DNA from 2 places in the Teredinibacter franksiae genome. Region 1 is predicted to be linked to the other one. Evidence: predicted binding sites of a transcription regulator. Region 1 holds the regulator's gene; the other holds the start of a gene.
What was found. The regulator FliA, encoded in region 1, starts transcription of late flagellar genes. The targets are predictions, from matches to a motif close to TAAAGTTATNNNNNNNNCGGCCGATANCC.
Positions count from the first base shown of each region.

Region 1 (6,621 bases):
CGTTGGCGAGGGAGCCCCACGTTCCGCCTTCTAAAAAATTACCCCCTAGCAATGCAGCAAAGCCGAGGATGACACCGATAATACTGAGAATATCCATGGCAGTTCTCGCTACAAATCAGATTGCAGGCGAACGCTGAATTGTGGCAGCGGTAAAACATCATCCGATAACTTAGCATTGGCAACCGCTTGCGGCATACCGTACACCACGCTGGTCTGCTCATCCTGGCTCCACACCGATGCGCCCTTACTCTTAAGTAGGCGAGTGCCATCGCAACCATCTGCACCCATGCCCGTTAATATGATGGCAAGTACTTTTCCATTAAAGCTATTGGCAAGCGAGGCGAAGGTTATATCCACACAGGGCTTATAGTTCACCCTATCGTCGCCATCGATAATTTTTATTCTCTGGCCACCACGGTCTAAAATCATTTGTTTGCCACCCGGCGCAATCAGCACCTGGCCAGCGATTAATCTATCGCCGGTTTCCGCTTCCTTAATTTTTAACGCGCACAACCTATCGAGACGCTCAGCGAAAGCACGGGTAAAGTTTTCCGGCATATGCTGCACAATTAAAATGGGGGCAGGGAAATCAACGGGCAGGTTAGTAACAATATCGGACAATGCAACCGGGCCGCCTGTTGAAGTACCAATAACAACCAGCTTTACTTTTCCCTTCAAATTTTGCCTAGGAAAAATGGTTTTAACCGGTGCTGATGGCGGAGCAGATGCTGCACGAGCGGCAGACTTTTCGGCCATGCGCTCACGTAATTCCGAGGTTTTCTGCTTGGCTCGCTGTGAACGAAGCCCAGCTTCGGCCGCTAGTTCGTCCGTCGATCGTACCGGCTGCAGGTTAGCCTTACTAGCAAAAGTAATGAGTGTTTCATGTAGTTTTCGCTTCAGTGCGCTAGAACTACTGGACACTTCGGCAAAATTCTTTGGGATGAAATCTACCGCGCCGGCTTCGAGCGCCTGTAACGTAATTTTTGCGCCTTCATAGGTTAGCGATGAAAACATTACGATGGGAACTGGACGCTCGGCCATAATGGCACGAACAGCCGAGACGCCATCTAAATACGGCATTTCGTAATCCATCGAAATAACATCGGGCAAGAGTTTTTGGGCCTTTTCTATCGCTTCTTGTCCATTGGCCGCTATCCCAACCACTTCGAGTTCGGGGCTCTCACTAATGATCTCTTTCAACCTATGCTGAAAAAAACTGGAATCGTCTACGATGAGAACCTTGTATGGCACAAAGCCTCCTTTAGTTAGGGCTACACATTACTAGCATAGCGCTTGAGCATACTGGGAACATCCAGAATTAAAGCGATGGTGCCATCGCCAGTGATGGTAGCCCCGGCCATTCCTGGCGTGCCGTGCAGCATCTTACCTAAGGGTTTTATCACAACTTCTTCCTGTCCTATGAGCTGGTCTACGACAAAGCCCACGCGCTGTGTTCCAACAGAAACAATCACAACGTGACCTTCGTTCGGAGCTTCGAACGTACTATTTTTCTTCACCAGCCAGCGTTTTAAATGGAATATCGGAACCGCTTTCTCGCGAATGGTAATGCATTCTTGACCGTCAACAATATTACTTTTGGTGAGATCCATATGAAATATTTCGTTTACACTCACCAACGGTAAAGCAAACGTTTGCTGACCGATCATAACCATCAGTGTCGGCATAATAGCGAGCGTTAACGGCACTTTAATGCGAATAACCGTGCCTTCGTCGACCTTGGATTGAATTTCTATAGAGCCGTTGAGCTGGGTAATTTTGGTTTTCACCACGTCCATACCAACGCCACGCCCGGACACGTCCGAAATTTCTTTTTTGGTGGAAAATCCCGGTGCAAAAATCAGGTTGAACGCTTCTGTATCGCTAAGACGTGCAGCCGCATCGGTGTCGTACAGTCCTTTTTCTACGGATTTCTCGCGTAATTTGTCGGGGTCCATTCCAGCACCATCGTCGGTGATGGAAAGTAAAATATGGTCACCCTCCTGCTCGGCTGCAAGCACTACTTTACCGACGCGAGGTTTGTTTTTACTCTCCCGAATAGCCGGCAGCTCTATACCGTGGTCAACAGAATTTCGAACGAGGTGAACCAGTGGATCAGCCAAGGCCTCTACCAGGTTTTTATCTAAGTCGGTATCTTCACCCTCGAGTTCAAGATTTATTTCTTTTTTCAGGTTACGTGCGAGATCGCGAACAACGCGAGGAAAACGGCCAAACACTTTTTTGATTGGCTGCATCCGTGTTTTCATCACCGATGTTTGTAGGTCTGCGGTCACAACATCTAGGTTCGCAACAGCTTTTTGCATTGCTTCGTCAGCTGACTCCACGCCCAACCTAACTAACCGATTACGCACAAGTACCAGTTCGCCCACCATATTCATGATGTCGTCTAAACGTTGAGTATCAACACGCACGGTGGTTTCCGCCACCGGCGCCGTCTGAGCAGCCGCTTCCCGGCCTTTGGCCGCAGGTTTAGGCGGTTCTTTTTCGGCTTTAGCTACAGGTGCTGGTGTTTGCGTAGGTGTAGAAGAAGGAGTAGGAACCAGTTTTTTTATCGCCGGCGCCGCTTTTGGCTTTTCCGTAGCGGCAGGTTTCGGTGCTTCATGAACGATCGGGCCTTTGCCCTTACCGTGTAGCTGATCCAATAGGTTTTCGAATTCATCGTCTGTTATCACGTCAGATTGCGCGCCCACAGCGCCTGCTGAACTCTTTTCTCCGGAGGTAGGCCCTTTACCCGAACCGTGTAACTGGTCTAGTAGGTCTTCAAATTCATCCGACGAAATTTCATTTGAATTTTTTGAATCCTTTGATTCTACCTCGGGTTTCGGCACGGAAGCTGGTGCGGCACTGGGCACGTTACCCGTACCGTGTAGCTGGTCTAGCAGTGCTTCGAATTCATCTTCTGTAATTTCATTCGAAGCAGCACTTGGAGCGGGTGCGGCCGGCACTGTCGGCGGCGCTTCAGATTCGTCACTTATCGCATCGAGAAAGCCTTCAAATTCATCATCGCTAAGATCGATTTCTGCTCCCCCACCTGCAGCGGAAGCCTTCGTTGGGGCTGACGCCGCTGGAGACTCTTCTATCTCGGCAACTTCATCTGCTCCAATATCTTCACCGGCGACTAAACGTTCGAGCATGAGAATTAACTCCGGCTCGGCCGGTACCGGATCTTCGCGAGCAGATACCTGAGCAAACTGCGCATTTACAGCATCGAGTGCTTGAAGTACCACATCCATTAATTCCGGCGTTACATTGCGCTGTCCATTACGAAGAATATCAAACAGATTTTCGGTAACGTGACAACAATCTACCATTGCGTTGAGCTGTAAAAAACCGGCACCGCCTTTTACCGTATGAAATCCACGAAAAATGGCATTCAGTAAATCCTTATCATCGGGTCTCTGCTCGAGGTCAACCAATTGCTCAGACAACAGTTCGATGATTTCGCCAGCTTCTACGAGGAAATCCTGGAGAATGTCTTCGTCATCGCCAAATGCCATTAAATGCTCCTATTATGTCGACGGCCTGCCTCGTTTGGCATTACTCTTTCCAATTCCGTCGCTAAAAACCTAAACTTGAAAGAAGGTCATCGACTTCGTCCTGCCCAGACACAACGTCTGCACGTTTGTCCGCATGAATTTGTGGGCCTTCTGCCAAACTTTTATCGACATTTTTCACTTTTTCTTTATCCGTGCTTTCAGCCAAACCGGTCACCTGTTCCACCTGGCCTGCAATGCGCATCAGGTTAACCAATTCGTTTTCTACGTCGGTTACCAGGGTTATCACTTTTCGTAAAACCTGACCGGTGAGATCCTGAAAACCCTGCTCTAAGATAATGTCTTGCAGGGAGCTATTTAATTGACGGGTGCCGTCATCCATCTGGTCTAAAAACTCACCCATGCGACTATAGAGCTTCTTAAATTCTTCCTTGGAAACTTCACCACGCTTCAGCTTGTGCCATTCTTCACGCAAGCGTGTAGCCTCGATACCCAAGTTCAACGCCATAGGCGCAACGGCTTCCACCTTATCCATGGTTTTATCCGCTGCTTTTTGTGTCATGTCGATGACATAGTGCAAACGGGAGGTGGCATCACGAATTTCTGAGTTATTTACTGACGGTGGTTCGGAGTCGAGGTCTGCATCGACATGGAAATTAACAATCGCTTCGTGTAGCGCTCGGGTGAGCTGACCCACACTATTAAAAACATGGCGATCGCGAGCCTCCATCAGACTGTGTATTAACTCAGAGGCTTCGCTGTAGTTATCGCTTTGAAGTTTTTCTACCAGATGAGTAGCGCAATCCTGCAACTGCGCCATAAACTCTTCATCGTGAGTGTGTGCGGTTTCCATCAGCTAATTTAGCCTTCTACGCGCTCGAATATTTTGTCGATTTTTTCTTTAAGCACTTGCGCGGTGAAGGGCTTAACAACATAACCATTTACACCAGCCTGAGCGGCTTCGATAATTTGGTCCCGTTTAGCTTCGGCCGTAACCATCAGCACTGGAAGGCTGACGAGCTTTTCATCGGCCCTCACCTCCTTCAACAGATCAATACCTGTCATACCAGGCATGTTCCAGTCGGTCACCAGAAAATCGAAATCTCCGCTGCGCAACATTGGCAAGGCCGTTGACCCGTCGTCGGCTTCTTGAGTATTGGTAAACCCAAGATCCCGAAGCAGGTTTTTTATGATGCGCCGCATCGTTGAGAAATCGTCAACGATTAGGATTTTCATATTTTTATCCAATGTATCCTCCGTTTCCCGTCAGGGTTTCTGACTGTCCCGCCACCGGCGAGCACTATGCAATATGAACTCGTGCGGGACTTTTTTTAGAACCTCAGATTAAGTCTAGTCGCAGTTTGCGAGTCGGCCAGTTTTTACCGTGCGCGTAACTATTTGCGCCATCCTGAGAGTTTCGAACGCAGGCGCAAAGCCGCCTGGCTGTGTATTTGACTAACACGGGATTCCGACACCCCCAGTACTAGCCCTATTTCTTTCAAATTTAATTCTTGGTCGTAATAAAGCGACAGCACTAGTTGCTCTCTCTCTGGCAATGTGCGAATGGCCTCGGCTAAAGCGGTGCGCAGCGCGTGCTTGTGCACCCCTTCTGCTGGCCCCACCAGCCCTTCGCTTTGCCTCGGCTTACTCAAGCGCCCTTCATCTTCCTCAAAGGTTTCTTCCAAACTGAACAAGCGGGTTGAGGTACTATCGCGTAAAATATCGTGGTATTCGTCCAGCGATATCGCCATTTCCTCGGCTATTTCGCTATCGCGGGCATCTCGACCGAGCCGGGCTTCTAGGCTTCCAATGGCTTCGCTTACCCTGCGCGCATTACGGTGAACTGAGCGTGGAGCCCAGTCACCTTTACGCATTTCATCTACAATGGCCCCACGAATACGAATACCTGCGTAGGTTTCAAAACTGGCGCCTTTGCTGGGGTCATACTTTTGCGCCGCTTCAAGCAGGCCAACCATGCCCGCCTGCGTTAGGTCGTCAACCTGAACACTGGAGGGCATTCGAGCCATAATGTGGTGCGCGATGCGATTTACCAGATATAGGTAATCTTCTACTTTGATTTGAATGTCCGCTTCCTGCGTTTGCTCATACACCATCAAATTATCTGCCGCAGTGACTGACATAGGGGATAGCTACAACTTTTTTAATACTGCTTTATACGCTAACGTCTGCGGTAAGCAGGCGCTCCAAGAAAAACTCTAAATGCCCTCTGGGCGTAGCCTGTACCGGCCACTGATCTATTTTCTGAGCCAATACGCGAATGGCCGATGCCGCTTTACTGCGCGGCGCAAACTCAAGCAACGACTGCCGCTTTTGCACCGACTTACGTACATTTTCATCGAAAGGTACGCTCCCTAGATATTGTAGGGAAGCATCAAGGAAGCGTTCGCACACACCATTGAGCTTATTAAATAAGTTAATGCCTTCTTGATTACTGCGTGTCATATTGGCGATGACTCGAAAGCGAAATACACCGTGGTCCGCATTCAACAATTTCATTAGCGCATAGGCATCGGTTATGGAGGAAGGCTCATCGCACACAACAATAATGACTTCCTGCGCCGCCTGTACAAAACTCAGCACCGTATCGGAAATGCCGGCAGCGGTATCTATCATTAATACATCTAGCTGATCCGCTAGCTCGTTAAACGCATAAATTAAGGCCGCGTGCTCCTGAGGAGATAGGCTCGTCATTTGCTGTACCCCGGAGGATGCGGGTACAACTTTTATGCCCGCAGGGCCATTCAGCATGACATCCTGCAATCTCTTGCTACCATCCAGCACATCAGCTAGGTTGTATTGCGCCTTTAACCCAAGGAGCACATCGACATTAGCCAAACCCAGGTCGGCATCCAATAGCACCACCCGGCGACGCAATTCTGCCAAAGCTATACTGAGGTTAATGGATAGGTTAGTTTTACCCACCCCGCCCTTACCGCCAGTGACAGCAATTACTTTTACGGGTCGATTTGCACTCATAGGGCTGTGTTCCGGTTTATGGTGTGATCCAACCAAGTATAGATGACGATTTCTGCTCTGCTCCCGGTTCAAAATCACACTACCCCGCCGCCGGCACGGCTGTGGCGATCTT
Region 1 covers NZ_JACJUV010000001.1:706,137-712,757, forward strand. Annotated here, with positions in the region: gene H5336_RS02780 (flagellar motor protein) at 1-97, opposite strand, end outside; gene H5336_RS02785 (protein-glutamate methylesterase/protein-glutamine glutaminase) at 109-1,251, opposite strand; gene H5336_RS02790 (chemotaxis protein CheA) at 1,272-3,515, opposite strand; gene H5336_RS02795 (protein phosphatase CheZ) at 3,577-4,365, opposite strand; gene cheY (chemotaxis response regulator CheY) at 4,374-4,760, opposite strand; gene H5336_RS02805 (RNA polymerase sigma factor FliA) at 4,907-5,626, opposite strand; gene H5336_RS02810 (MinD/ParA family protein) at 5,685-6,509, opposite strand; gene flhF (flagellar biosynthesis GTPase FlhF) at 6,589-6,621, opposite strand, start outside.

Region 2 (6,621 bases), on a different contig from region 1:
AACGGGCAATTTCTTCGGCGTTAAACCCTACGTCCTGGGCTTTTTCGTAGGCTTCATAAATATCACCCTCGAAAAATTCATCGGCAACATCGTTAAGCTGTGAGAGTAAATCGGTTATGGCGCTCATCTCGCCCGCATCGAGATCACCGTTAACGCTAATACGGAAATCCTGTAGCGCATCGGTTTCATATTCACCGCCGCCTGCATCATCGCCAGAGCGTTGCAGGGAGCCTTGGTCGGAATAGCTGCGAATGGTAACAACATCGCCATCTTGTGTACGCAAACTTAAGCTGTACAGACGGCTCTCAGACTGCTCCTCTTCCAGACGTGCGTAGAAATCTTGCGAGGGGGCTATGAGCGTGTTGAAGTTTTCGGCTTCTTGATTGGCCGTAAGGGCGTCTACGTATGGCTCAAAGGCCTGTACGGGCGATGTGCTAATAATGGCTTGTTCCGCTACTGGGGCTGCGCCCGATGGATTCGCGGTTTGCGCTGGGGCTTCATAAAGCGCTATGTCTGCAGCGGGGTTTTCTAGCCCGTATTTATCTGCAAGCTCGCCAATGCCCGCTATAACTTGGTTGAACATGTCTTCAATGGTTGTTTTTACATCCCCCTCAAACAAGCCCATTTCGGTAAGTTGATCTACGGCTTCGGTATAGCCCTGTATAAAGCCGTCTAGCCCTGCTTGCAGGCGTGATTGCAGCTCTTCTGTTGTTGAGCCGTCAATCACATCGGTGGCGAGCCGCTGGTCAACAAACGCTACTATGGTTGCTGCACCGGGGTTTTGGCTTTCACCAACGGGGTTTGCTTCAACCGCACCGGTGGAACCCGCAGAAGTGTTAGCACCCGTATTAACACTCTGACTATTGGGCTGTTCAGTCGCAGGTAAATTTTGTGGTGCCTGATAGGTAACCACTGGGTTCGATGATGATGGTGTGTAGCGGGTTTCGGTATAGCTGTATGCGGTAGACAAACGTGCCGTTACGGTGGTTTGCTGGCCACCCTCTTGTTTTACGCTTGTGCTGCTGTATTCAGCACTGGTGCTTATCTGGCGTGTGCTGTAGCTGGCTTTCGCTGGGGCTGCAGGCAAGCCGTTTAAATCTGAATTAACCATGACCTAACTCCGAACCTAGGGTGCGCTTAACCCAGTTTTCGGCCAACAACGTAAGATCTTCAATAATTATTTGTTCTTAGGCGCGGGATGCTTAGTCTTCGGAAGAAGGGTGGCAGGAAGAATGACCGCCAGACGAATTGCCTTTCATAAAGCGACATGAACTTTAGAATGAAGCACTACCTAAGCATGTAATAACCGGCGGCACTACCGGTTAACAATAAAATCACCAAAATTACCGGTACCCATGACCTAGAATCGGTGTTCACTTCGGCGCTGAGCGCCGCTGTTCCACCACTCAAGCTGCTGAATTCGGGGCGGCTACGCACGTGAGCCCCCGGCTCTACGCCGCTTTCAAGGCTACGCTTACCCGATTCCACAGCGCCGGGTTGGCGAACTTTTAGGTCTGGCACTTTTACCACCGGGCGCACGGTGGTGGAGTTTAAATCTGGCTGGGGGCCACTAACGGTGAAGGTGATGGTGTCGAATCGTACCTGGTCGCCAGGCTTTATCACCGCACGAGCAATACGCTGACCATTAACATAGGTGCCGTTGGCGGACTTTAAGTCTTCTATTTCTAGCCCTCTTGGGCCAACCGTCAGTTTCGCGTGACGACGTGAAAGGTGGGCCACACCTAAACGAATATCGCACTCCTGAGAACGCCCGACCACAATGCTATCTAAAACCTCAAAATCTTTACCTGCTAGCGCCGTACCCAAGGGTGTCAATACCCAGGGCTCTATGGGCTGCTGTTCGGCTGTAACCGAGAGCGGGTCTTCCTGCTGACGGCGGGTATCCATTAGGCGCGCTTCGGTGAAACCCAAATTTACGATATCGCCGTGTTTTATTTCACGGCTCTCCAGTACCGGAACACCGTTTATGCGCACCATATCGTCGCCAACCAGGTTTACCAGGGTGGCGGTATCATTTTCGACGGTGATATCGGCGTGGTGGGCGCGAAGATGGGTATCATCAATTGAAATATTGCAGGCTCTAGCTTTCCCTACACTGGTTCGAGGGTCGACTAGCCAAACAGGCTTTATCGCTTTGTTTTTAAATCGTAATTGCAGCATGCAGTCTTCGTATCTGAGGCCATTATTTGGGTAAAGAGTTGTAAAAGTGGTTTCACAATACCCGCCAGATTACCTATTATCCAGTACAGGCCTTTGATCTTCTGCACTGGCTCTTCAAGTTTAGAACGTTTCAGTAACAGTGTAGATCGTTCAAAGCAAATTAGTTCGCCAGCAGTATAACGATAATCTTTATAAGATAAATGAACCAGATCAAATAGTTTTTTCGGTTTGAATTAGGGAAGTTTGTGACTAATCGCCGAATTTACGGCTTTACTCACAACCATTTCAAGACAGCTTATGCGATTTGGTTTAGTCTGGTGCTCGCAGAAGGACATGCTCACCCGAGTGAAATACGAATGCAATTAACCCACTACCACGCCGCTACCGATGTTGGGCTGCAGCGAAGCAATAATGAAGACTGCTTCCTGAGTATGCCTTTTCTTGGTGTGTGGGCTGTGGCCGACGGTATGGGTGGGCACGCTGCCGGTGAAGTAGCCAGTGCCATTGCCTGCGATACAATTAAACGTGAAATTTCCCGAGGTGCTAGCCTCGAACTCGCCATACAAAACAGCCATCACGCCGTTGTACAAGCCGCCGAAAATGGCATTGGTGGCACGGGCATGGGTTCGACGGTGGTGGCCGTACAATCCAACGCAAATGCATTTAAGGTGTGCTGGGTTGGCGACAGCCGAGCCTATAGCTACATACCCGCACCAAATGGCCATGGCGATCAGTTAGAGCTATTAACCCGCGACCACTCGTATGTGCAATTGTTAGTCGACACAGGCGTTATTGCGCAGGAGGAAATGGCCACTCACCCCGAACGTAATATTATAACACAGTGCCTTGGCTCTGCTGATCTCGAGGATGTTGAGGTAGGTAGCGTGGAACATAGCTGGCAACGGAATCAATGGTTGGTACTGTGCAGCGACGGGCTTTCCGATGCCGTCCACGAGCCCGAATTAACACAGATTTTGGCACAATCAGACAGCGTTAAAACCGCAACGGCAGCGCTAATTCAAGCAGCGCTAAATAATGGTGGGCGCGACAACATTACTTTGCAAATAATCTCTGGCCCCGATACTTGGTCCCAGTGGATTCAAAACTCCGTGCGTATGGTTAAAAAAATAATCAGCTAGCGGCTACGATAATGTGGGCCAACTGTGTTATAAAGCGCCGCAACTGCGGCTTTCAACAGCTGTACGCCTTCTATTCTGCTAACGCAACAAGCCATCAATGCCAAAAACAGTCGCCACCTACGTCAAAGTTCTCTTTGCCGCTGCCATGGTATTTGGCCTAGGTTACTGGGTACATTCTGCCTACGGCTGGTCAAACACGCTGGCAAACTGGGTTAAGGTTTCACCTTTTATCGTTTTTGCGACAATGGTGATGGTTTTAATCAGCCATATTGCTCGTGTCGCACGTATTCACTACGCTTACAATAAACAACAACCCACAGCCTTCCGACAAACATTAGCGGTGAGCTTTGTTCACAACACCGTAAGTTTTCTTTTACCTATGCGCCTTGGCGAACTGGCCTTGCCGGCTCTCAGTCGTCACCAATTACGTATTGACGTTAAGTACGCCTTAGCAACGCTGTTTTTGGTACGTCTGTTCGATGCCCATGTATTGCTTTGCCTACTGGTATTTTTCGCCGGTAGTTTGTGGCTAGGTGAATACAGTATTATTGCCCCCGTCGCCCTTATAGCGGCACTGCCTATTGGCATGCTTTTGCTAAAAAGCGCTAGCTCGCGTATCGGCAAACTGAAATTTGCAGGGCCATTACTGGGGAAAAAGCGGGTATGGATCAGCTTATACGCCTACACTCTGGTAATTTGGTGCGTCAAACTCTTTGCGCTTGCAACGTTAGCAGCAGCACTGGGTAATCTACCCATTGACCACGCTTGGATAGCCACTATCATTGCCGATGGCAGTGCCCTATCGCCCGTTACCGGCTTTGCCAATGCTGGTACGTTTGAACTCGCATTTACTCTGCCGCTGCTTCCTTTAGGGTACGAGAGCGAACCGCTGGTTAAAACCGCGGTCAATGTTCATCTGTTTATATTCGTTATTAATATTTGTGTCGGAATTTTGGGATTCCTGTTGCTGACCCCCAAACAAGTTCGCCAATAATTCACTCTAAGGTTTTACTGTCACTATGCATTTACCCAGCCTGACTGTTGTCGTACCGGTTTACAACGAAGAAGATAATGTTCTCCCCCTATTCGAAGCCCTAGATTCAGCTTTAAAAACCTATGCGGGCGACTGGCATGTGATTATTGCCAACGACGGTAGCCGAGACACTACGGCGCAGAAAATTAATGCCTGCTTACCCGATTTCGGTGAACGGTATAAACACATTGAACTGCAACGAAATTTCGGCCAAACCGCGGCTATGCAAGCGGGTATTGATGCAGCCGAAACCGAACTAATCGCAACAATGGACGGCGACCTGCAAAACGACCCTGCCGACATACCGCGCCTCGTTGAAGAGCTATTAGAAAAAGACCTCGACTTATTACAGGGCTGGCGAAAAAACCGCCAAGATGCTGCCGTTTCGCGCAAACTGCCTTCTCGTATTGCCAACAAGCTTATTCAGCGTGTGAGTGGTGTAAAACTAGATGATTACGGCTGCAGCTTAAAGGTGTATCGCGCCGACGTGTTAAAACAAATTCGGTTATACGGTGAGATGCATCGGTTTATCCCCGTATGGATGGCTACCGTTTGCCCGCCACACCGCATTGGGCAAACAGTTGTTAATCATCGCGCCCGCGTTGCGGGTGAATCCAAATATGGCATTACCCGCACCTTTCGCGTACTCATCGACCTGGTAACCGTTTTTTTCTTCCTCAAGTTTCGCGCACGGCCTGGCCACTTTTTTGGTTCCATCGGCCTGTGGGTTGGCATGGCCGGCGGGTTGATGATGACCCACCTAATGTTCGTTAAATTTGTGCTGGGTGAAAACATTGGCGATAGGCCCATGCTGTTGTTCGCCAGTATTTTAATTATTGCCTCGCTGCAATTTTTAACCACGGGTGTGCTGTCAGAAATTCTAAGCCGTATATTTTTCCAAACTACCAACGTAAAAAGCTATAAGGTTAGACAGCCGCTTAGCTATTCACTGGCGGAACAAGCCGAAAAAAATAAAACTGAAAACGTCTGACCATTAACTTTTATAGAACTTTTATTCTGTGCAAAATTTCAGCCTGCAAATTCGTCGACTACTGTCTTCGCCTCTCGCTATTTACATCAGTGTCGGTCTAAGTTTTTTTCTTGGGCTGGGCTCAGTACCACTGTTTGACCTAGATGAGGGCGCATTCACGGAAGCTACCAGGGAAATGCTAGAGAGCGGTGTCTTTTCAGCGACCTATCTCGATGGCGAGCCGCGCTACGATAAGCCAATTTTTTTCTATTGGCTGCAAGCTACTAGCATCAGTCTTTTTGGCTTTAATGAATGGGCTTTTCGCCTCCCATCGGTAATGATGGCCTGTTTTTGGTCCTATGCTGTATTCAGCTTTTCCCGTGAATTTATGGGCAAGCACCGAGGCTTAATCGCAGCACTTTTCCTTATCAATTCTCTCTGGATTGCGTTAATTGCCCGCTCTGCCATAGCCGATGCCACACTGAACGTATTTCTATGCTTGGCCATATTTGATATTTGGCGTTACTTCAAAAGTCCCTCTACCGTCGTAATTCTGCGGGTTTATTTGTGGATGGCTTTGGCGACCTTAACAAAAGGCCCGGTTGGCGTGGTTATTCCGCTACTCACCTCTTTTCTGTATTTGGTCTCTATACGCGCAGACAAAAAATTGTACTTAGCCTATTTAAACCCGCTGGGCTGGCTTGTCTATGTGGGCACGGTAGCGCCTTGGCTGATTGCCGTATACCTGGAACAGGGCTGGGGATTTTTTGAGGGTTTTATACTGGAGCATAACCTAAAACGATTTTCCGCAACTCGCGAAAGTCACGGCGGCAGCTTACTTTATTATATGGCTGTGCTACCCCTACTGGTATTGCCGTTTACCGGGCAGTTAGGCGGCATCTTCGGCAAACTAAAACAGCAGCTGTTAGACCCTTTTAGCCGCTACCTGCTTATATGGTTCGGCGTTTTCTTCGTCATTTTTTCTTTTTCCAAAACCCAATTACCACATTACATTTTGAATGGCTGTGTGCCTCTCATTATTTTGTTTGCGCGTAACAAAGGGTTATTTTCAAAAGCGCGTTGGCACATGGTGTTCCCACTTGCGTTTATGGCAATTCTTCTAGCACTGCCGCACATTATTGCGCTTGCGGCCGAAAGCACCAAAGGCTACGACGGCGCGAGCCTCTCCCGGCATCTCGAGGTTTTTAATGTTGGCTATACGATAACGGCCGTTATTATTTTTGCGCTGATGCTAGCCGTTAGCTTACTGCCAAGCATTAGAACTTGGCAGCGCTTGG
Region 2 covers NZ_JACJUV010000004.1:48,954-55,574, reverse strand. Annotated here, with positions in the region: gene H5336_RS19140 (DUF5610 domain-containing protein) at 1-1,111, opposite strand, end outside; gene H5336_RS19135 (FHA domain-containing protein) at 1,288-2,181, opposite strand; gene H5336_RS19130 (PP2C family protein-serine/threonine phosphatase) at 2,427-3,320, shown strand; gene H5336_RS19125 (lysylphosphatidylglycerol synthase transmembrane domain-containing protein) at 3,418-4,314, shown strand; gene H5336_RS19120 (glycosyltransferase family 2 protein) at 4,340-5,344, shown strand; gene H5336_RS19115 (ArnT family glycosyltransferase) at 5,373-6,621, shown strand, end outside.
Region 2: a site for FliA is predicted at 1,145-1,173, ahead of H5336_RS19140 (DUF5610 domain-containing protein). Genes of this name have one in related genera too.